4 regions of the Neobacillus sp. FW104-15D2 genome follow, and region 2 is predicted to be linked to each of the others. Evidence: riboswitches for the same ligand, from Rfam matches in the RefSeq annotation. Region 2 holds a riboswitch; each other region holds the start of a gene.
What was found. A riboswitch is a leader RNA that binds a small molecule or an ion and turns the genes downstream of it on or off. The one in region 2 is predicted to bind cyclic di-GMP.
Positions count from the first base shown of each region.

Region 1: another riboswitch for cyclic di-GMP. It lies ahead of AC3WR0_RS09305 (DUF4084 domain-containing protein); the one in region 2 lies ahead of AC3WR0_RS08875 (hypothetical protein).
Region 3: another riboswitch for cyclic di-GMP. It lies ahead of AC3WR0_RS04875 (OmpL47-type beta-barrel domain-containing protein); the one in region 2 lies ahead of AC3WR0_RS08875 (hypothetical protein).
Region 4: another riboswitch for cyclic di-GMP. It lies ahead of AC3WR0_RS04580 (DUF5317 domain-containing protein); the one in region 2 lies ahead of AC3WR0_RS08875 (hypothetical protein).

Region 1 is NZ_JBYTCJ010000009.1:69,953-76,035, reverse strand. Features, by position in the region: gene AC3WR0_RS09320 (putative bifunctional diguanylate cyclase/phosphodiesterase) at 1-1,759, shown strand, start outside; gene AC3WR0_RS09315 (hypothetical protein) at 2,169-3,020, shown strand; gene AC3WR0_RS09310 (hypothetical protein) at 3,271-3,522, shown strand; cyclic di-GMP riboswitch class I at 3,686-3,770, shown strand; gene AC3WR0_RS09305 (DUF4084 domain-containing protein) at 3,871-6,083, shown strand, end outside.
Region 2 is NZ_JBYTCJ010000008.1:142,184-148,266, forward strand. Features, by position in the region: gene AC3WR0_RS08870 (hypothetical protein) at 1-2,172, opposite strand, end outside; cyclic di-GMP riboswitch class I at 2,503-2,587, shown strand; gene AC3WR0_RS08875 (hypothetical protein) at 2,705-3,094, shown strand; gene AC3WR0_RS08880 (hypothetical protein) at 3,091-3,282, opposite strand; gene AC3WR0_RS08885 (hypothetical protein) at 3,527-3,769, shown strand; gene AC3WR0_RS08890 (phosphotransferase) at 3,932-4,741, shown strand; gene AC3WR0_RS08895 (phosphotransferase enzyme family protein) at 5,092-6,057, shown strand.
Region 3 is NZ_JBYTCJ010000004.1:55,695-61,777, forward strand. Features, by position in the region: partial or broken gene AC3WR0_RS04855 (flagellin) at 182-295, shown strand; gene AC3WR0_RS04860 (flagellin N-terminal helical domain-containing protein) at 420-1,646, shown strand; gene AC3WR0_RS04865 (endonuclease) at 1,689-2,609, opposite strand; gene AC3WR0_RS04870 (flagellin N-terminal helical domain-containing protein) at 3,029-3,565, opposite strand; cyclic di-GMP riboswitch class I at 3,813-3,907, shown strand; gene AC3WR0_RS04875 (OmpL47-type beta-barrel domain-containing protein) at 3,991-6,083, shown strand, end outside.
Region 4 is NZ_JBYTCJ010000003.1:231,618-237,700, forward strand. Features, by position in the region: gene AC3WR0_RS04575 (bifunctional diguanylate cyclase/phosphohydrolase) at 1-1,575, opposite strand, end outside; gene AC3WR0_RS04580 (DUF5317 domain-containing protein) at 1,565-2,122, opposite strand; cyclic di-GMP riboswitch class I at 2,525-2,608, opposite strand; RNA gene ssrA (transfer-messenger RNA) at 3,264-3,598, opposite strand; gene smpB (SsrA-binding protein SmpB) at 3,750-4,217, opposite strand; gene rnr (ribonuclease R) at 4,308-6,083, opposite strand, start outside.

The sequences.
Region 1 (6,083 bases), on a different contig from region 2:
TTTTTATAATCGCGATACCGATCAAAAATACATAAAAAAAGCGATAAAGACGGGTAAGCAGCAAAGCTATATTCAAGTGCTCAATGGAAAGAAGGTCCAAAAAACCTTCGTACCTTCAAAGCTTGGACCAGATGAGCCGTTTGTTCTGGGATTTACCTATGATTATGGTGTTATCGATAGTCAGCTTCATAAAGAATTGGTGAAGCATATCATTCTCTCTGGAATTTTTATGCTGCTGGTTTTAATTACAAGTGTTATTTTTTCAAGAGCAATAACAAGGCCAATCGATTATATTGCCGAACAGGTAAATGAAATTGCCAAGGGGAACTTTGGAAAAACCATCGAATCAATCAGAAAGGATGAGTTAGGCTTCCTTGCAAGAAACGTGAATGCCATGTCCTCTTCATTGAAAACCTACGTGGACAATTTTAAAACCAGCCAGCAAATGATAGAGTACCAAGCCCTCCATGATCCATTAACAGGACTGCCAAACAGAAGACATGCGACAGAAAAGCTGACAGCTTCATTATCTTCTATAAAAGAAAATGGTGAAAATGTTGCGCTTATGTTTATTGATATTGACCGTTTTAAAAATGTAAATGACTCACTTGGACACAATATGGGCGATGAGCTCATCCAGCAAATTGCGAATCGCTTAAAAACATGTGCGCTGCTAAGCAAGGGATTCATCTCTAGACAGGGAGGCGATGAATTTATCATTATTTTAGAAAACGCCCAATTACAAGCCCTTCAGGAGCTCGGAAATAAAGTGGTTAATAGTCTTAAAAAACCATATTTTATAGGTGAAACTGAAGTTTTTGTGGGTGCAAGCTGCGGGGTAAGTGTATTTCCGGATCATAGCAAAGATATTGATACACTTATTATGTACGCGGATATGGCTATGTACGAAGCAAAAAACCAGGGTGGAAATTGCGTTGTTTTTTACAATGAAAGGCTGAATGAAAAAAACCATAAGCGGCTGACGATGGAAACACGATTGCGGAAAGCAATACAGGAAGCAAAGATTGATGTCTATTTTCAGCCAAAGATTAATGCAAAAACAGGATTTATAACCGGAGTGGAAGCCTTGGCTCGCTGGACGGATGAGGAGCTTGGGCCGGTATCTCCTGAAGTATTTATACCTGTCGCTGAGGATTCAGGATTGATTTCGCCTATATGGGAATTTATTATGGAACAAGCCTGCAAAAAGGCTTCAGTATGGAAGGGAAAGTATCCTTTCCCGCTTACTATGGCTGTGAATTTTTCCGCAAAGCAGTTTCAAAACCCTTCAGCGTTGGTAAAAAGAGTAAAGGAATTCTTAACTTTTTATAAACTTCCTGGAGAGCTGTTTGAAATAGAAATAACGGAAAGTGTGCTGCTATACAATACAAATGAAACAATTGCTGCCTTATGTGAGCTAAGAAATGAAGGTATTAGGGTGGCAATAGATGATTTCGGAACGGGCTATTCATCATTGAGTTATTTAAAAAGGCTTCCAATTAATACTCTTAAAATTGATCGCTCTTTTATAACAGATATTGACGAAGCCTATAATAATGCAGAGATTGCATATGCGATTATTAATCTGGCTAAAAGCCTTCGTCTTCACGTAATAGCGGAGGGAGTAGAAGAGGCTTACCAGATTCAATATCTGCTTGAAAATGAATGTACGGAAATGCAAGGATATTATTACAGCAAGCCGGTTAAAGCAAGTGACTTTGAGGATCTCCTGTCAATGCAGGGTACATTCACCGCCTGATAAGGGCGGTTTTTTGTTGTTTAAACTTTCATCATCTGATCATGGTGCTTATCCCTTTTGTTCGCTAATCAGAATTTATATCCATAAATTCTGAAGCATAAGCAAAACTAAGGCATCCGTCAAAACGGACTTGGCGAATGCCAAGTTTTTCTAATGTTTTCCTATATATCCATTAAGGCTTAACTGTTAATGTACTAAAGTACTATTTAAATAGTAAAAGCTGATTAAATGTGAAAAATATCAGGGGACATATGGCATGTTTTGGTTTAACTCATTTTTTAAATGGAAAAAAGAAGTTGGAAGATGCATAATTTGGACTAAAAAATTTTTAAAAATAGGACATTCGAAGTTTAATATTTCCAAATTTGTAAATATATAATTATACCAAATTTGGAAGGAGAAAGTAAATATGAAAAAAATCCTATTTTTCACCTTTTTAATCGCCTTAGGCTTTGCCGGGGGGAGTATTATGCCTAAAGTATGGGCAACTTCAGGAGAAAAGGATTGTAATTGTGGATGCGGTTCGGGCCAGACACAGGTTTCAGTTATTCCCTCAGCAAGTGATATGATGGTAATGACCAGCCTTATGGAAGCGTTATCTAAGGATCAGGATGGATCCCTCTCAAAACAGGAAGTAGCAGCGATGCTTGAGCAATTGCAATCCCGATATGCAGCTGTTTTAGCCGCAGCAGCCATCCCTCCAGGAACGGAAAAGGTTACAGGTACGAAGCAAAGTACATTTACAAGCAATTATTATGAATACCTAAATCGTTATATTCAAAACAGCACTGGTACACCACAAGCGAAAGATAATACTTCAAATACAAGTGAAATCACCTCTAAGTCTATAACTTCAAAAGTTATCCCAGTACAACCACCGGGCACAACAGAGACAACAAATACAGCAGTAAAACCAAGAACATCATCCACAACCAGTCAGCCTGTTGAAAGGAAGAAAAAAGTTAAAAATAATAATGGATTAGGTAATGGCTCAGAGCCAGGGGATGGAACTGCATCAGACGTCAAAGGAGTTGACCCTTCTAATCCTGGCAAAGGAAAGCAGCAGACTAAGAAAACAAACACTGTTACTAAGAGTACAAAGGCTTCACATACTGAAAAATATAAAAAAGAAAAGGTTAAAAATAATAATGGTCTGGGAAATGGTTCAGAGCCTGCGGATAATACTAGCACAGATATAAAAGGGGAAGACCCATCCAATCCGGGAAAAGGAAGTTCAAATAATAAAGCTGGAAAAAATTAAATTATGATTATAGCAAAAGAGCCTAAGGGGGAAAGTCACCATCTCCTATTAGGCTCTTTTTTCTATCGTGTTTCATTATTATTTGGTATATGAAAACGTTTTAATGATGAGCGGAAGCAGACTTATGATTTTTCTCTTCCGTATTTCCTTTCTATTAATAAGATCTTAGTGCCGAAGCTAGTGCGGAAGACCTGAAAAAGAAAGCAGCTGCAGTCCAGCACGAACAATAGGGCAGGAAGCAGTAGAAAAGATGTTTGAAAAGACAATAAAAATCTTAAAAAACTCGAAAATAACAATTTGGCTATTGGAATTAAATAGTGGAGGGACTGATGCTGTTGTAGAAGTTTATGCTAAAAATGAACCCGAGAAAAAGCTGAAGGTAATTGAAGACAGCAAAAACCTTTCCATTGAGTTTTACAGGATGGCATTTCCAACAAGAAGCAAATTAAGCCCTGAATTGGATAAGGCTGTGGAAAAGTCCTTTTTAAATAAGGCCTTATAGAAATTTAATCAAACGTTTGATTAAATTTATTTTTGCTTAATTATGTCAAAAATACAGGCTTATAGACCTTGGAATAACTATTTTTTATGCTATATGTGGAAAAAAATGAGTCCATTTGATTATTATGTGTGGTAAAATAAGGCTCATATCATAAAAACTGAATCTACTGAAAAGGCAAACTCATTGAAAGGTGAGGACGCAAAGCTACGGGCCTAAGGTGTTTTCACTATGGCAGCCGGGTTGCCGGTTATCTGAGCAAAAAAAATTTTTTCAGATTGGTACTGCCTTTTCGCAAAAAAAGGCAGTTTTTTTATTACATCATCTCTGACATACAGCAGGAGTGGAAAAATGGAAAATAGCCGCAGAAAATGGGTTCTCTTTCTTTTTATTGTTCTCTATTTATTTAGTTATTATGGATGGATTCTTTACTGGAAAATGAATGATAGAATGCTGATTCCTGGAGGAAATGCTTTTTCAACTTTTGCTCCACTGCTTTCATCGATTTGGCTATTCCTTGCTTGGAAAAAGGAAAAAGTGGTAGGCAGGCCGTTTTGGTTCCTCCTTTTCCTTGGGGCGTTAAGCTTTTTTACAGCAGAAGTAATCGGGGATTATTATGAAAACCATTTAAAAATTAATGTGCCTTATCCTGGTTATGCCGATATTTTTTATATGCTTCAAATATTCTTTTACTTTTCGGCTTTAACATATCAGCTTGTTAAAGCAAGAGAACAGTACAAAGCAATTAAAACTCTTTTGAGTATGGCTATTACCATGACGGTTGCTGCAACTTTTAGCTGGAGCTTTTTTATAAAGCCTATTCTCGAAGTTTCAGAGGTTTCTCCGTTATTTATGCTTGTCTCCTTAGGAACGCCGGTTGGCGATTTGGCGCTGTTTCTGGGCATTTTAAATATTTATGTTTTTTCAAATAACATCTTTCAAAAGAAAAGCATGAAGTTTATTATGTGGGGACTTCTAATTCAGGTTTTCGCTGATACCTTTTATCTGTATATGCGGACTACTGACACTTACATTTCAGGGAGTTTTATAGATCCTTTATATCCCCTTTCTGTTTTGCTAGTTGGACTTGCCGGTCTAAGAGGCGGAGATAAAGTAAAGCATAAAGGGTTAAAACAAACCGGTTTGTTTCAAAAAACATCTTTTTTTGTTCGCTTTCTTTTACCGTATATGGCCGTTGCCCTTCTTTTTCTGTTTATTGCCGAAAAAGGGGCTGGGGACAAAACTCTGGTGGTTGGATCCGAAGCGACTATCGTTTTAATTATTCTTCGTCAGGTTGCTATTCTTATTGATAACCATAAGCTGCTTAAGCAATATGGAGAAAGGACCAGAGAACTAACCTATAGCGAACAACGTTACAGCTCTCTTTTTCATAATCATCCGGATGCCGTTTTTTCTGTGAACCTTGAAGGGATATTTACATCTTCCAATGAGGCTTGCCAAAAACTTTTGGGACTACAAAGTTATGAATTGGCCGGACGGCATTTTTTACAGATTGTAAGTGAGCAAAATAGGGAAGTGGTAACCGAAATCTTTTCAGAGGCTATAAAGGGTTATTCAAAGGGCTTTGAAATTCAACTGTTTGTTACTGAAACGATTGCTTCATTTACAATAGTTCCAATTATAATTGAAAACCAAGTTACGGGAGTATTTGGGATAGCAAAAGATATTACGGATAATAAAAGAAATGAAGAGAAAATCAGAAATATGGCTTACAATGACCTGCTTACAGGCCTTCCAAACAGAAGAATGATTGAGAAGGTTTTGAATGAAGCTGTCAACATTAATAAAAATGATATGCATGGAATTATGTTTATCGATTTAGATCGTTTTAATATTATTAATGACACTCTTGGACATACTCTGGGAGATCAGCTGCTTCATTTAGTCGGTGGTAGGCTAAAAGGGCTTATTGCTACAAATGAAGTGGTTGGAAGGCAGGGCGGAGCGGAATTCGTCCTATTCTCGAAAGGGATTAAATCTGAAGAAGATGCCTTAATGAGGGCTGAAAAAGTGCTCCAATCTCTAAGACAGCCTTTTCATGTCAATGGTCATGAACTGCTGATTTCAGCAAGTATTGGAATCTCTATTTATCCAATGGACGGTTTGACAGGAGAGGAGTTATTGAAGAATGCAGATATAGCCATGTACAGAGTGAAAGAAAACGGGAAAAATGGTTATGCCATCTATTCCCCCTCGAAGGCTGCTTCCTCTTCAAGAAGACTGGAATTGGAAAACGATTTATATTATGCCTTAAAGCATGGCCAATTTTTACTTCACTATCAGCCCCAAATCGATAGTAAAGAAGGAAGGATTGTGGGTGCCGAAGCATTATTACGCTGGAATCACCCTCAATACGGCTTTATTTCACCAGCGGAATTTATTCCGATTGCCGAAGAGACGGGTTCTATAGTCCCTATTAGTGAGTGGGTTCTTAAAATGGCCTGCCTGCAGGCAAAAAAGTGGAGGACTGAAGGGATAAATATCAAGGTTGGTGTGAATTTATCACCTAGACATTTTTATCAAAAAAACATGATACATACAGT
Region 2 (6,083 bases):
ATAATAGCCGTTGGCTCCGTAAACAACAGTGATTTCTTTATCATTAGCTGGATTTATTGCTATGCCAAAAACCTTTCCGTTTGTGTCGGGCTTATTCATTGTATCTTCAGAATAAGGTGTGATTGGACTCCAATTTGCACCTCCATCAAATGTAGCAAAAACCTGTCCATGAGCAGTTCCAACGTAAATAACCTTAGAATTGGTTTTTGATTGGCTGATTGTATTGATTGCGTCAGGTATATTGGTTCCGTTTAGTTTTATCTTGAATTCAGGACTAATTGCGTTGAATGAACTTCTTGCTATTCCGTTTTGTGTAGCTAAAATTGATGCACTTTTATAAACACGATCAGCGCCAATGAGCATGGTGCTATAATTGTTCGCATCCAAGGAAACTACATAAGGAGTAACGAAAGGAACATAGGCCCCGTCCTCATCTTCTATACCGCCACCCTCATCCTCGAGTTTTGTGTCATCCACAAGTGAAATTTCATCGCTATCAATATCTTCATCATTTATATCGTTATCTTCTTTTTCAGCCTCATCAATGTAGGTTGGTCTAGCGCCATACCAAAGCTTACCACCGTCTGTTGATTTGGCAATGCTGCCCAATTGTGTTTCCGAATACATGACACTCGTATTTCTTGGGTCAATAAAGGCCACACCACCGTCACCGCCTCTTACTTGAGACCAAGCTCCTGCTGTGCCGGTAAATAAGCTTGTCCCATTGTCCTGCGCTCCCCCTAAAATAAGGTTTCCGCCATTGGCAACCGACATTCCTGGATAGAACATGGCTGTACTGAGATTGGTATTAAGATCTAAGAATTCTCCTGAGGCGGTTTTCTCGAAAATTCCTCCATCGTTTCCAATATATGCATTTCCCTTTGAGTCAAAAACAATACTGTGCTGGTCCGGGTGAGTACTGTTCACATAATTATTTGTAAAGAATGTATCAAGCTGTGTCCAGGTTTGTCCACCATCAGTTGTTTCTACTAGAGTAATACCACCTAAAATGATATGTTTAGGATTTGTTGGATCTACAGCGATGGCGTTATCATACCAGCCCTGTCCTGACCCTGTCTTCGGCAAGCCATAGTAAGAAACATTACTATCAAAATAGTCTGGTACATTATTAATTTTCGACCAATTTGCACCACCATCTCGGCTTACAAACAGACCCATCAATGCACCAGGACCATTCGTATAAGAAGTATAGATAGTATCTGAAGCAGAATCCTTTCCTTCTACTACTGCAATGGAGGCAGAGTACATATCATTAGCAGGGTTCCAGTTAGGAAGGCCGGTGCCATCCGTTTGTGATCCAAGCTGTTTAAATGTAGCACCTCCATCTGTGCTCTTCCATAATCCTGAACGTCCCATACTAACATAAATAGTACCAGCAGAATTCGCATCCAAAACAACATCAGTAACTCTTTGAACAATTCCAGTGGAGGTAGTACTACCGCCAAAAACTTTTTTATAATTATGGCCGTTATCTGTTGATAAATACAGACCATTATCAGCTGCGACCCATACATTAGAAGAATTGCTTGGATCTACAGCAACTTTTCCGATATGCTGTGTCCCGAAAGTATCTGTTCCAAAAAGCGTCCACGTTTTACCGCTATTTACTGACTTCAAAATTCCTTTTCCATAACGTGAATCTCCGCTAAAGTGCTGTTCACCCGTACCAGCATAGATAACACTTGGGTTATTGGGATCTACAGCAACACTTCCAGTTGCCAGCGAGGCCTGGTTATCTGTAAGTGGGCTCCATTCTTTTCCATTATTTGTTGAGGACCAAACACCACCGCCAGCCGAGCCAAGATAAAGGGTTTTCCCTGCCGAAGTTTCCGAGATAGCTATGCTTGCAACTCGTCCAGAATCAGCTAAAACCTTCCCATGGAAAGGTTCATTAATTGGACCGGGCCCAAGTGGAGACCAACGAAGGTTAGACCCAGTTGCCTGAGGGGCAGGATTTCCTTTCATTACATTATAAGGATGGTTGACCTGTTCAACGCGATCCCTGGGATGGACATTTTTTGTTTCTGCTTTTGCAGAAAAGGGAGAGATAAGGCTTCCGCCAAATCCTGTATATACAGTCGAGGTGACTAGAGCTCCAGCCAGTATCATTTGTTTTACTTTGCTTCGTTTATTGCGATTTTTCTTCTTCATATTTTTCCCCCTGTGAACTAATTTGCTCATATAAAGGATTACAGGGGAATTATAATATGTTGTTAACTGAAAATTATGTCAGATAATGATAAGCTGGAAAAATTTTTTTCGACTTCCGTAATATTAGGAAAACAAAATAATTGGGACTTTAGTCCGTATAAGTGAGGGGGATTTTATATAAAAAGAAGAGAGAACAAAGCGAAGAAATAGGAAAAGAATAATAAGTTCTATTTACATAGATTAAAATTTTTCCATTAATTTAAATAATTATTTGAAATTTGTCAAAAATTGTTGAATTTTTGGGAAGAAAGTTTTATGATGAAATTATATATTTGTAAAAGGCAAACTTGTTGAAAGGCAAGGACGCAAAGCCACGAGTCTAAGGTATTCTTACTATGATCGTCGGGCCGCCAAAAAGTTCGGGACAAGAAACTTCTGTTTTTTAACCTCTCAGTCTGCCAAAACTTTTTGGTAGACTTTTTTTGGAAATATAAATTTAGGTCTTTTGGACCAGGTGTAGAGGGGGAGTTAAATGTTCCATTTGATGGAAGTAATTGAAAAAATAAATAAAAGTGCTGATGAAGCAGATTTTGTCACTGCTAGAAAGCTAATTGAAGCAAATATGCCTAATCTTCATCAGCATTTAAGTAAGCTTAAAAGAAACGCGAGGGAATTATTCGAGTTTTTAGTAACCAATATGGATAATGACTTTGAAACACTCACGCGGCAGGAATTAGGAGAAATAAACGTTATTAACACATATGCTACAAGATTTGATATAAGAGGATTAAAGGTTTATATAAAGAATAAAGGAAAACTGCTGATCAAAAAAGAAGCGTTACGTTATTTGAATTCAGATGCAAAGATTTTGTTGGAATCCATGGGTTCAATAATCAATCCGGTAAAAAAGGCAGATATTTAAGCTAATGGTGATTCTAAAAAGGAAATGTTACCTGTCTCTTTTCCTTTTTCATCAGTGATTAAGTGATTGTAATATTTTCTAAGAATTTTTAACATGTCTTTTTCATTTGAAGCGATGATCACTGCCTGCTGTATTTGGCTTTTCCCGCCTAGTGTGACGGTATACCTTCTTTTATCTTTTCTGCTCATACAAAAATGACCCCCAAAGATCTTTTGATGTTTATACACTGAGTGACTAACGGTATGTTTTACCCAGATAATTAATGTTCTAAACCTAATAAACAATTTTTTTGTAAGTAAATGTCGAAATAAAATCAAAAATAGAATTAAGGTTGAAGAGAAAGGTATTTTGACTTTGACTAACTAAAGTTTTGGTTATACAAAGTGAGAAAGCCTATCCTCTCCAAACCTTAGCAACGGAAGGAAGAGATTAATGACTTTTTTATTTGGTTCAGTAGAATATTTTGAAAGAGAATTATTGAATACCCTGGAAAAATCGAAGGCAGCTGGAAGTTTTAACGGCTCTTTAAAAGAAGCTTACCAAATTTTACTGGATGATCTGTGTTTTGATTTTGTCTGTAATGATCATATAAAACAAGAGTGTTTGAGTAACCTGAAAAGTGCATTTTTAAGAATATCTAGTGAAAAGCTTGAGGAATTACTTGTATTAGCTTAAACCTGTCTTATAGATAAGTTATGAAAGAGTGGCCAAAAAAAGTCGCTCTTTTTTTATTTTTTACTAGGATGCATTTGAAGGAATCGTGATAATTTAAAGGAATATATTAAATCACAGAACTTCGCTTTTTGCTTGTGAAAAAGTATAGAGGGAGATAATTAAATGTCCGCAGGAAAACTTATTGGGAGAGGGAATACTGCAGAAGTATATGAATGGAGAGATGAAGGGGATAAGGTATTAAAGCTTTTTTATGAAAAGATACCTTTTGATATTATTAAAAGAGAATATGAAACCAGCAGTGTAATCCATCAGCTTGGTATACCTTCTCCTGGAATTGGAGAATTAATCGAATTCAATCAAAAATGGGGCATTTTATATGAAAAAATGTCCGGCAAGGGTTTTACACAACTTCTATCTTCACGGCCATTGTTTTTAAAGAAAAATGCAGCTCTCTTTGCTGAATTACAAGCCTCTTACCATACTATTGCCACCAATAATTTACCACAGCAAAAGGAATACCTGTCCCGGAACATCCTTGGCACCAACCTTTTAACCGATAAAGAAAAGGAAGAAATTTTAAAGTATTTGAAACAGCTGCCGGACGACCATAAAGTCTGTCATGGAGATTATCATACGGAAAATATTATTTTGATGGATGGAAAGCCAAAGATACTTGACTGGATGACCGGTGCTTCTGGAAATCCCTGTGGAGATGTCGCAAGAACCCTAATGATTTTGCGTTATTCTTATTTGCCACCAGATATGCCAAAAGTGACAAAGCTTATTATTCGAACGGTAAGAAAAGCATTTGCCCGCTCCTATTTAAACTCTTATAAAAAAGCCACCAACACTTCAGAAAAAAGTATACGTGAATGGATGCTTCCGGTAATGGCAGCAAGACTAGTTGAAGGAGTTCCGGATCAGGAAAAACAATTCCTTTTAGAAAAAATCCGGAGAGAGATTAAAAGTTAAATCAAAGTAAACGCCTCCTTTTGAGAAGGTGTTTTTTTGTTAGTTTCATAAGTGAATCTTGGGATAAAAGTAGATTTATGAAAAAATTATATGCAATCTTATGGAATTTAATTGAAATTTGGACGTTGTTGAAAGTTTAATGCCATCTCAAAATCCCCGTATATCCCGTAATGTGGTCGCCTTTATTTCCCCATTTTGTATTAACTACTTACATGTATAACCAGCTAACAACAGTTCATGGATACTAGAATGAGCAGTGTCATGGGCAGCACTTCCTTCTTATGAAATATGCAGGAATTTAGAGTATTCGTCTAGAAGACTAAAAGAACTTAAAGCTTATGGAGGAAAAGATGAAAACTATAGAAGTAAGACACTCCTTATTTACAAATAATACAATCGAAGATTTATTGCATTCATATGAGATTGGAAAAAACCTCAAATGTGAGTTTTTAACGAGAGGATTAAATGATACATACATCATTGAAACGGAAAATAATAAATTTATCTTCCGTATTTATAGAAATAACTGGCGGGATAAGTCGGATATTTTATTTGAACTAGATGCCATTAATCACTTATCTCAATCTGGATTCTCAGTTTCTAAACCTATAAGGAAAAAAGAGGGTGAGTGGTTAACAGAAATTCCTGCTCCTGAAGGGACAAGGTATGGCGTGGTGTTTACCTTCTCAAAGGGAGATAGGCCAGAGATTAATGAAGACAATTGTTTTTTAATCGGAAAGGCTTTAGGGAGAATCCATAAAGCTAGTGATTCCTTTAGCTCAAATAATAAAAGGAATTTCGAATTAAATCTGGACCATTTATTAAATCAGCCGTTCACTTTGATAAATTCTCGTTTAGAGCCATTTTTGAAGGAAAAAGGGTCTTTCTTAAATCGGCTTCAAGCGAATCTTAATGCAGAGTTATCCAATATAAAAACTCTCGATTACGGATTTTGTCATGGCGATTTTCATAATTTTAATATGCATATCGAGGAACAAAAGATAGAGGCATTCGACTTTGATTGCTGCGGTATTGGGTACCGGTCATATGATATTGCAGTGTTCTGGTGGAACCTGAAACAGAACTATCCTAGCTTAGAGAATCAGTGCTGGGATAAGTTTTTAAATGGTTATTTTACTGAAAGAAGTATGAATAGCGAAAATATAGACGTATTAATTAAGTTTATTGCTCTAAGAAGAATATGGTTTATGGCAACCTTATTAAAAAATGATGACCTTTGGGGGAGGAATTGGATAAATCAGAAAAATATAGATCATTTTGCAGCTCAATTAGAAGATGATGCATCCAAGTTTTAGACAGGGATTGCTTAAACAATTCCTTT
Region 3 (6,083 bases), on a different contig from region 2:
GAAAGGATGGAGAAGGTTCAACGACTAGGATAAACCATCTAAGGCGAAAAGCTATGGTGATGAAATCCGTAGGTGAAGCAATGGGGTTCAACATTGTCGATCCGAAGTGCCCGACCCCTACTAGATTTATATAGAGGGTGAAGATGTAGTCTAGTCATTTATGAAAGTAAATGTTCGCACGATGGCGAAAGAAATGATGAACCAAACTAAGAACTCTATCCTTGGTCAAGCTGCACAAGCTATGTTGGCGCAAGCGAACCAACAGCCTCAAGGTGTTCTTCAATTATTACGTTAATCTTTATATTAAAGGAGATCTTAGTTTTTCTAAGGTCTCTTTTTATTTTGGATTAATTTCCCTTTAATTTTATTGTTCTTATCCGATATTAATAGAAGAGATAATAGAATGATAGGTGTTAAAAATGATAATTAATCATAATATGTCGGCATTAAGGGCCTTAAATCAAATAAAAAATAGTACGAGAAAATCTGGTGAAAGTATAGAAAAATTGTCTTCTGGCTTAAGAATTAATAAAGCGGCTGATGATGCTGCCGGGTTGGCAATCTCAGAAAAGATGAGGGCACAGATAAGAGGGTTAGAGCAAGCTCATAGAAATGCTCAGGACGGCATCTCCCTTATTCAAACAGCGGAAGGTGGATTATCTCAAATTATTGATCCACCACTTCAGAGAATGAGGGAACTGGCGGTTCAAGCCAGTAATGATACATTAACCAATGACGATCGTATAGCAATTCAACAAGAATTTGAGCAAATGAAGGCCTCTATTGATAACATTGCAGGTTCAACAAAATTTAACGGACTCTCGCTTCTTTCGACCGATTCAATCTCTGTGACTTCATCAATAAATGCTTACGGTGGGACCAGAGTGGAATTATCTACTCTAGTAGGAAATAACCCGACTGAAACAATTAAAAATATCCTTGAAAATTTTCAATTGATAAAATATGGAGAAGTGGGGAACTTTGAAGAAAAATCTATTGCCCAAAATTGGACTTTAAGCCAGTCTACTCCAAATGAAATAACATTAACTAATAATAGTGGTCAAGGTTATCTCCTGGGCTTAAACAGTCCTGGTGGCAATATCGTAGATTCAGGGGGATGGAGTAATAGCTTTACCTTTAATGCGAATCCAGATCCGTTGACCGATATACTTGGTGCTTTTGAAATTTCTGATAATTCAAACCCTAGCGCACCAAGAAATGATTTCATTTTTAGTTTCTTTACTAAAGAAAAACAAACTCTAAATCTACAGATTGGAGCAAATTCTAATAATTCTTTGGGAATCGAAATCAATGATGTCCGGTCAAATTCATTGGGAATAGATGGTCTTTCAATTGTGACGAGTTCCGATTCCACTTCAGCTATTGAAAAAATAGATAAAGCTCTTCAAATCGCTAATACGCAAAGAGCGAAGTTTGGAGCCTTCCAAAATCGTTTAGAACATACTATAAACAATATTGATACATCTTCTGAAAATCTCATTGCTGCCGAGTCTCGAATTCGTGATATCGACATGGCGAAAGAAATCATGAGTGAAACGAAGAGTTCGATTCTCTCTCAAGCTGCTCAAGCAATGTTGGCCCAATCCAATCAATTACCACAGGGCATTTTACAACTCTTAAAGTGAAGTTTGATTTTACATTGAAGGACTGCCATTTAACAAATCTTATTATTGATAAAACAGAAATGCGGTTGTTACAATTTGACTGTAACTGAATCCTGTTTGTATTTTTAAGGAATATAATTTTTCGAGATGCTCTTTTGTCAGGACAATTTGATAGGACATTTTATTTAATTTATTGTTGGACTTTATGATCTGTTGTGAAAACATGATAAACGTCTCTTCATTAATTCCATCTATTATATTATTAATGTCTTTTGTAGGATACGAAATAGCGATGTCAGACGGGAGGTAAATAGTAGTCCGTTTGTTGTTGGAATACTGAGAGGTATTTATATTTGGATTAGAGAGTTTTTTTCTTACCATAGAAGGATGAATAAAGTTGTTGATTATAAATAAAAATCTGTGAATTTGGGGTTGGTCATAAATACATAGCCTATTTTGACCATCAAGGGAAAATTTGAGCTTAAACTTTTTAAAAAGAAGCTTAATCAATTCTTTATTTTCCTCCATTGAAAAGCTATTTGTTGAAAGGATAATTTTTTGGGGCTTACCATTAGCGGCTTTTAAACTGCCATCATCCTGATACCACCATGCTATTGCTTCAGGGGTTAGTACAGCATCAATTAATTTAATAGGTACAACTTTCTTTTTATTCTCATACCAAAGATTCCTTAACAGAATAAAAATATTTGAGGTTTTAGACTGTACATAAATGGATTCAGAAAACCCATTTCTTAGGCGTAAATCAGTTGAATATTTGTATTTAGGAGGTGCTAAGGGGATGAATTCCTTTAGGCAGTCATAACAGAATTCACACCATTCTCTATCTTTAATACTATGTTGAAAGCGTAAGCGGGGTTTTTTGTTCTTTTCAATTGTAAGATTTGCATCTCCTAAAAGTTTGCCGCATATTAAACCAAGCGGACGTTTGGATAACAGCTTTAGAAGATCATTAATGGTATCCATCTTTCACCCCTCCTCAATAAAACAGAATGTATGTTCCTCCTTCTTAATTATAAACCGCCTCAGATTTATTTACAATTATATTGAAAAAGAACCTGTCGGTTGGCAGGTTCTTATCACTAGAATTTACTTTCCGAATAAGTTTTTTTTCGAATGTTGCTTTTCGTTATCTTAAAACTTATGTAAAGAATATGCGGCTTCACTAAGAACTTTGTTTATTGCTAGAAGCATTGTTTCTTTTCCCAAATCCGCATCCCGAATATTTGCCTCAATTTTTGTTAAGTTATTTTGGACATTGAGTTAGTAAGATTGTGTTCTAAGGCTGAATATTGCGTACCAAGTCTTGTAAGCTGCCATGAAATGTCTGTGATGAATTTTTGGGACAGTCCTATTAAATGTTTTGCATTATCTTTTGTCTCTACTTATGCGTTAGATAATCCTAATTTCCCTGTTGTAAGGTCAACTAACTCAATGGTCATACTTTCATTTGAACTAGATCCAATCTGAAAGTTGAGTTTTTTAATCTTAACTAGCCTACTACCAGATCCTAATAGATTATGTGTATTGAATTGAACCGTTTCAGTAGTTTGCTGGATTGATGAGAGTAAGTCTTTTACTTCCACTTGAACTCCTAATCGTGAGGAGTCGTCCATGGTATCATAGGAAGCTAATACAGAAAATTCATAAAGTCTCCGAACATCTTCATTTGTTTTCACTAATCCATCTTCGGCGGTTTTCAAGAGTGCGATGCCGTCCTGGATATTACGTTGGGATTGGGCAAGACCCCTAATTTGTGCCCTTGTTGTTTCAGAAATGGCTAGACCTGCTGCATCATCAGCTGCGCCTTGCACCTTTAGCCCAGAGGAGGTGTTTCTTGTAGCCTTTTGTAACCTATCATTAATTTTATTACGTCTGTTTTCAAAAAAAATATTTTCATATTTAGCCGTATTCGTTTTCAACCCCACAAAATCATTTACTGTCTATATATATATTGTCTTGTATGGGTGAATTTTCATAGGTGAGAGAGTAATTTTAGAAACCTTTTTATAAGGATCTATGTCAAATAGTCCTTATGTATCTTGAGCTAAACTTAAGAAATAGATTATATCCTAATAAAAAAGTGTATTTTTAGTAAATTATAGGTATTTAATCCTATTTATTAATAAAGAAATGAGGATTAAAATAGATTTATAGTAATAATTAACCAAGTGAAAAGGGCAAATCATAGGAAACTGTGAGACGCAAAGCCATGGACCTGAACTAAAAGTACTAGTGCTTTTAGATGGTAGCCGGTTGCCGCAAGGAATCATAGCCTAAACTCTATGGACCTTGTTTGAGGTTCTTTTTTTATGCCTTTTTTGCAGGAAAGAGTGGAGGTAAAATCGTGAAGAAAGATAGAATTAGTATTTATCTGGCGGTTCTATTATTAGTATTGCAGCTTCTGACGCCGCTTGGATCCGCATATGCAGCGGATAATGGAGTTTTGTTGCCGCCAAGCAATCTTACATACCAGTCTATTACTCCGGATGACGGAAAGCTGGTATGGAGTTCAGTGTACGGTGCAACAGGATATAATGTCTATCAAATTACTGATGGTCAGCTTGTCTTGAAAGGTACTGTTAGCACTGCTTCTTTCCCTCTAAATAATCAGGCTGAGGGAAAATATAGTTATGTGGTCTCAACATTAAGTTCAAACGGGGAGTCAGGGCCGTGTGCTCCAGTGGATGTAAACATTGTTTACCCTGATATGGCAGCTCCATCTACTCTGACAAATACAATCCAAAATGGAAATGATATTGTCTTGAATTGGGGTGCTTCCCAGTATGCGGAAAACTATAAGGTGTACCAGCTCCAGGATGACGGTACACAAAAGCTCTTAACCACTACTCTATCATCTGCTCGCACTTATACAATTACTAATGCGAAGGAAGGTAAAAATTCTTTTGCAGTTTCAGCAGTGAATTCACTGTATGGTGAATCCCCGACTGCAACTCTTGATGTAAATGTTGTTTATCCTCTCATAAAGGAACCTTCCAGTCTATCTTTTACAATTACAAATGGAAACGATATTAATCTAAAGTGGGCAGCCGCGAGCTATGCTAACAGCTATAAAATCTACCAGGTTATTAACGGTGAAGAGCTATTTAAAACATCAGTAACTACTACAAGCAAAATATTTACCAACATGCCTGAAGGAGATTATACCTTCAAGGTTTATAGCAGCAGCGACCGTTTTGGCACATCTGCAAACGGCAGTCAAATAAATGCAACTGTAAGTCCTATTGTAATGGCTCCACCAAGCAGCTTTACTTATAAGCTTCAAAATGTAAACGATATCGTTTTAACATGGGGAACGGCATCCTATGCAACTGCTTATAAGGTTTACCAGGTTATTGGTGGCGAGAAAATCCTCAAAGGAACATATACCGGAGCTACTGTTACTTATGCAAATCAGCCGGGCGGGGATTATAAGTATGAGATTCATTCTTATAGTGACCGTTATGGAGAGTCCGAGGCGGAAACAAGCGTCAATTTAACAGTGGATACTATAACAATGGCTCCTCCAGCTAATCCGGCATATAAGATTCAAAACTTAAATGATATTGCCCTAAGCTGGACAGCTTCAGTATATGCTGATTCTTATAAGGTTTATCAGGTTATTGACGATCAAAAAGTTTTAAAAGCAACAGTAACTGGAACAGCAGCCACATTTACTAATATGCCTGCCGGTAATTATACCTATGTAATTACTTCCTACAGCAGTCGTTTCGGTGAATCAGCCGATAGCAACCAGGTTCAAGTAACAGTCGATCCAGTTGTAATGGAAAAACCGGCCGATTTTAATTCTCAAATTTCGAATGGAAATGATATCTCTTTAACATGGTCTGCAACAGCGAATACGACCAACTACAGGGTATATCAAATTGTGAACGGTCAAAAAATCCTAGTTAGTTCGCCGACTGGTACAAGCGTAAGTTTTACCAATAAAGCTGCAGGTGATTATTCTTATCAGGTGTATTCTTATAACAGCCGATTTGGTGAATCAAGCGAGGGAGCAACCGTTTCTTTTACATTAGTATGGCCTGTTATGACAGCTCCGACAAACTCTCAATATAGTATTACAGGGCCTACCAGCTTCAGTCTTTCCTGGGATACTGTACCGTTTGCAACGAGTTATAAAGTGTACCAGTTAGTAAACGGTACAAAGACCTTAAAAGCTACGGTTACCGGAACTATAACTTCTTTTTCCAGTATGGCCCCCGGCCAGTATACTTATGAAATTCATTCTGTCTCATCCCGATTTGGGGAGGGGAAGGATGGCAGTCCTGTAAATGTTAATTTAACCGGACAGGCGATGGGAACTCCAACGAACTTTCTAACTCAGATTTCAAACGGAAATGATATCAAATTATCGTGGAGCCCAGTCCAGTATGCGAGTAATTATAGGATCTATAGAATTATAGAAGGGCTTAAGTT
Region 4 (6,083 bases), on a different contig from region 2:
ATATCCTTTTCCATCATATCGTTCGTGGTGATGCCTAATCATCGGCAAGCAATCCTTAAGCTCTTTAATCGATTGAACCATCTGCTCTCCCCAGATGACATGCATTTTAATGGTTTCCCACTCACTATTCGTAAGCTTAGAGGTTTTATTTAAGACTTCCGTTGGTACTTCAACCTTACCTATATCATGAATAAGGGCACCATAGCGGATATTCTTAACTTCTGTTTTAGAAAGGCCAATTTTCCTAGCCAGCCGTTCAGAATATTCCATAATTCTTTCTGTATGTCCATAGGTATAACGATCTTTTGAATTTATAATCATTAAAAATGTCTTTAATGTTTGAATTACTTCTTCTTCCTCGTCAGAATCAAATTGATAATTGCCTTTTAATTCATCAATAACTGAGGTATACAGCTGGACTCTGTTTCGGCTGCTGTATTTTGTTTTATATAATGCCTGGTCAGCAAGCATAATTAATTGTTCTCTGGAGTGGCCCATATCAGGGAATGTTGAAATGCCAATCGAAACAGTAATCTTCTTCTGAGGCATATGTTCTCTTCCTTTAAAAGGATGTTCAGATACTACTCTTCGAATATCCTCTGCAATTTGAATGGCGGAATTGGTATCTTCACCTGGGAGAATAATAGCAAACTCCTCTCCTCCATATCGGCATACAATACCACTTGAAGGAATTGTATCAGTTAGTATTCCTGCCAGCTCCCTCAGTAATTTATCACCTTCCGGGTGGCCAAAAGTGTCATTAAATACTTTAAAATGGTCAAGATCTATTAAAAGGAGAGCACCTTTCTCCTCGTTTTTTATAGTTATGTCGAGATTTTCCTGGAAGTAACGGTGATTGAACAACTTTGTAAGCTCATCCTTCTCACTTAAAGAACGAAAATGATCAAACATTTGATAATAACTTCTATAGGAAACTCCTAAAGTCCACATGATTAAACAAAATAAAATTATTCCTAAAATGCCTTCTTCACGCACTACTACCGCCATAATAAGGCCTAAAGCCATCATAGTAAAATAAATAAGAACCGCTTTTCTTTCTAAGAAAATTTTCAAAAAGTTTACAATAGATTTTCTTGAACGCAGGCAAAGATAAATAGATAAAAATAAAACATTTGATATAAAAAAGCTAATCGCATAAGAGATAAAAGCGGGAAGATTAGTAATCAAGGAATCCATTTTCGGGTTAAATAACAGGTTAAAGAAGAAAAAGCCTATATAACCTGAAAGGCTGTACTGAATCCCATTAAAAGCGTGTGAAACCCACTTTTTTGGATTTATCATAATTAGAAAAGCAACCATACAAATATTAATTAAAAAAATAGAAAAAACACCATATAAAACACCGGCGGTAAACAGCAATGGGGTAACTAATGATAAGTTATCGCTAGATGGAAGAACAATGGGGCGCTCATCAAATAGGGTTGCAGCACCCGCAAAGGTAATAACGAGAATCCAGGTGCTTTCATTAATTGGCTGATATAAAAGAAAAGAGAGAAACAAAAATATGGATAAGCATAACACTTGATAGCTATTTAGCAATAAGTTACGCTCCATACCCCACCACTTCCTTAGACTTTTTATTACTTTTTGCCATTGCTTTATATAAAAAGAGAATTACACCAATGGATAAAACAATATCCCCAAGACTTATAATAATCGGCCGAGGATATGGATACTGGAGGAAGAAAATATCACCTAAAAAATTCAAATGGGTATGGGCTGATATCGGTATATGTTTTCCGTATTCACCTGCCATAAATGCAGGGAAGTCTTCAGGCGATAATGCTTTTGCCGCTTGAACATCAACAGGCATTCTCCCCTTGTTGGCCAGCATCACCAGTACATTCATAAAAATACCGATTACCATATACTTAAAACCTTTATCCTTATAGTTCACCAGGCAGAAAATTAAAAGTCCGATGGTACTAGCACAAACTGCCATCAATAAATGTTCAGGGAAAATATAAATGGCACCAAACTGAATAATAAAAGAGACTGCAATCAGCCAGGGATGAATAAGTTTAACAGTAACAAGCTGCTGCAAACTTCCACCCATAATTAATGAAGCGATAATTCCTATAATAATGCTATCAACAAACATATCATTCACCCCAAATGCTCTTAAATAACAGGCAAAGGAGCCGGAGTTAGCCTCCTCCGGCCCTAAACTAAACTCTTTTCCATGGCCCAGAAATACTTCATCTGATCTTTAAATCAGTCTAACTTCCAAGCGAAGGATGGTCCCATTAAAAATCGACTTAAAAGATTAAGCAATTTCATTTTTAATCCTCCTATTAATCAGATTTTAGACAGATTTAGTCAAGCTTGTAAGCAGATGCTGCAGATAAAACAAACATAGCCGCGAAAAATAAAAACATTGTAATTTTAAATTTCATTTCGTTCACCATCCTCCATAGATTTTCAAAAATCTTAAAGCAGAGAAAGGATTGCGCATAAATATTAAGAGCCCTTTTATTAAGGTAAAAGGGCTCTTAAATATCTTAAGTGCAGCTGGCTGGCATTGCATTTCGCTTTAGCCCCTATAGCTTTGCGCCTTACCCTTTCAGGTAGTTTGCCCTTCTGTTTATTCTATTGAAAGTTATTATGCAAGTAGACTCTCAAATTTATCGGTACTTAAGAACTACTTGCAAGTTGATTATATAGTTAAATATACCTAATTTAAAAGATCAAATTATCGACATTTTCAGACAACTAAATTCGACAAAATTGCTTTATAGATTTTCATTATGTAAATTATTATTGAGGAAGCAACCTAATCCCTTTTATCTACAACATCATTTAACTTAACCTTAGAAAAACTTGGCATTCGCCAAGTCCTTTTTGGCGGATGCCTTAGTTTTGCTTATGCGTTCAGAATTTATAGATATAAATTCTGATTAGCTAAAATAAAAAAGCCTAGCAATTTTAAAATTGCTAGGCTTTATCCACCTATGTATGGTGGAGACGGTGGGACGTGCTCTTCCATGCTTTCGTCATGGCACTGACTATATCTTGAACCTGATTACAGGTCCTCCGGCGTATTATGCGAAACATAGATTTTCTCCATTAGGAGTTGATTTCGCATCCTAGTACTACCACTAAAGTGGCAGCCTATAAGTCGATACACGGCTGTTGGATTGCTCCACATACCGCTCGGCATTGCCTTGCCGCTAAAGCGGGTTAGGTTTCACCGATAAAGCCGAATTATCACTTATGTGTTACCACATAAGGCGACTAATTACTAATCGAACCCACGTCCAGAAACATCGGCACTTAAGCTTCTACGAGTGTAGTCGACATATTGGCGCTTCACTGATCCATATGCCTGTCGACAGGCGTCCAGTCAGCTAGCCTGGTTGTTCTCTTCCTTCATCCTCAGGCGGTGGAATCCGGCGTAGCCCACTTAGAGTGAGTCCCTTACCCTACCACATGGGCGATGGAGGGAGGAACCGCTATGCAGTATTAAGCTGCGAAAGCGAGGTTGTTGTTAGTTTTGCCAGTTATGGCTTTGACGTTTTTACGAGGCCGATCCCCTCGACTCGCAACCTAAGCTCGAACTATCCCTGTCGAATCCGTAGCGTCCCCATATATAAGAAAACGTCGGAATCTCAGCTTTAGCTGAGCATTAAGTCGTTGCCGCATCCCTGCGACATAAATAAGTATATCACAGTTACAGAAAAATTCAATTGTAAGTATCTGTAAGCAGAGACTAACAAAGGCGCAATTGGCTATATTTTCTGCCGATCGCGGAAAGCGCGCTCGATATCGCGTTTGGCTTCTTTCTGCTTTAAATCCTCACGCTTGTCATAATGCTTTTTACCCTTTGCAAGACCAATTAAAACTTTGGCAAAACCATTTTTCAAATACAGCTTTAAAGGAATAAGTGCATATCCCGCCTGCTTTGTTTCACCCAAGAGCTTGGCAATTTCACGGCCGTGCAGCAAGAGCTTTCTTGTCCGCAATGGATCATGATTATAGCGGTTTCCCTGCTCATACGGGCTCACATGCATGCTGTATAAAAAGATTTCATTATTTTGAATCCTGCAGTAGGAATCCTTTAAGTTAATGCGTCCAGCACGGATAGCCTTAATTTCTGTTCCTTGCAGAACAATGCCAGCTTCATATGTTTCTTCGATAAAAAAGTCATGGTATGCCTTTTTATTTTGTGCCAGAACCTTACCTATACCCTTTGGCATGTTTCTTCCCCCTTACATTGCCTTTATTTTAGCAGATTCCCTTCTCCCCTACAACGAAGGAGAGAGCCGAAACGGCCCTCTCTTCCTTTCTCAGCGTTTATTTTTCCGCTTTGTGCTTTTATTTTTAGGGACATTATCGTAAAATTTTCTTTTCTTTTTCGCTTTTGGCTTATCAGAATCAGAGCCTGCTCCTCTTCCTACAGCGCTTGGACCTTCATCCCTGCCACGGCGGGGCTTTTTCGAGTCACTGCCTGTTTTAAATACTTTAGGAGCTGAAGGCCTTTCCGGTCTCTTACCTTTCATGCCGACAATTTCAAAGTCGATCGACCGTTCATCCTTGTTAACCTTTACTACCCTGACTGTAATTTCATCACCAATTCGGAAGACGTTCGCGGTGCGCTCACCAATCATCGCAAACTGGCGTTCATCAAAACGATAATAATCATCCGTCATGTAGCTGACATGGACAAGCCCTTCAATCGTATTTGGCAGTTCAACGAACATACCGAAATTGGTAACTGAGCTTATAATGCCATCATACTCCTCACCAATTTTATCCTCCATGTATTCCGCTTTCTTCAATTCATCTGTTTCGCGTTCCGCATCTACAGCTCGGCGTTCCATTTTAGAGGTATGATCGGCAATTTCAGGAAGCCTTGCATTCCATTTTGCTCTAACGGCTTCATTCAGTTTTCCGTCGATTAAATAGGTCCTGATTAAGCGGTGGACTATTAAATCCGGATAACGGCGGATTGGAGATGTAAAGTGGGTATAAAACTCTGTTGATAGCCCAAAGTGTCCCAAACTTTCAGGATAATACTTTGCCTGCTGCATAGAGCGAAGCATAACTGTTGATATTACCATTTCCTCCGGCTTGCCCTGTACCTCTTCAATAATCTCCTGTAAGGCCCTTGGGTGAACATTATTGGCTGTACCTTTGACAATATAACCAAAGTTCGTTATAAATTCGAAGAAACGTCTCAATTTATCTTCTTTAGGATCTTCATGAATTCTATAGATAAACGGAACTTCCATCCAGTGGAAATGCTCCGCCACTGTTTCATTGGCAGCAAGCATAAATTCCTCAATTAAACGTTCTGCTACAGACCGTTCCCGAAGCACGACATCAGACGGCTTTCCTTCCTCATCAACCAAAACCTTTGATTCTTTGAAATCAAAATCAATGGCTCCACGGTTCATTCTCTTTCCCCGAAGGATAGAAGCGAGTTCTTCCATCAATTCAAACATTGGCACAAGAGCTTCATATCGGCTGCGTGTTTCTTCATCTTTATCAACAAGAATTTTATTTACATCACTATAGGTCATCCGTTCAGTCGTTTTGATTACACTCTGAAAAATTTCATGATTGACAACAGTGCCTTCAGAGGTAATTTCCATATCGCATGATAGAGTAAGACGGTTTACCTTAGGATTTAAGGAGCATATTCCATTCGAAAGACGGTGGGGAATCATTGGGATAACCCGGTCTACTAAATAAACACTGGTTCCACGTTCCTCCGCTTCCACATCAATAGGCGAACCTTCCGTGACATAATTGCTGACATCTGCTATATGTACACCGAGCTTGTAGTTGCCATTTTCAAGCTTTGTTACAGTAACAGCATCATCCAGATCCTTGGCATCTTCACCATCTATTGTAACGATGGTTTGTCCGCGCAAATCACGTCGGTTTGCCAATTCGCTTTCATCGATTTCATCCGGCGTTTCATTTGCCTGCTCCAAAACTTCATCAGGAAAAGCGAGCGGCAGGCCATGCTTATGAATAACAGATAAAATGTCCACACCCGGATCATTCTTATGGCCGAGAATCTCAACAACTTCACCCTCTGCGCTCTTTCGGCCTTC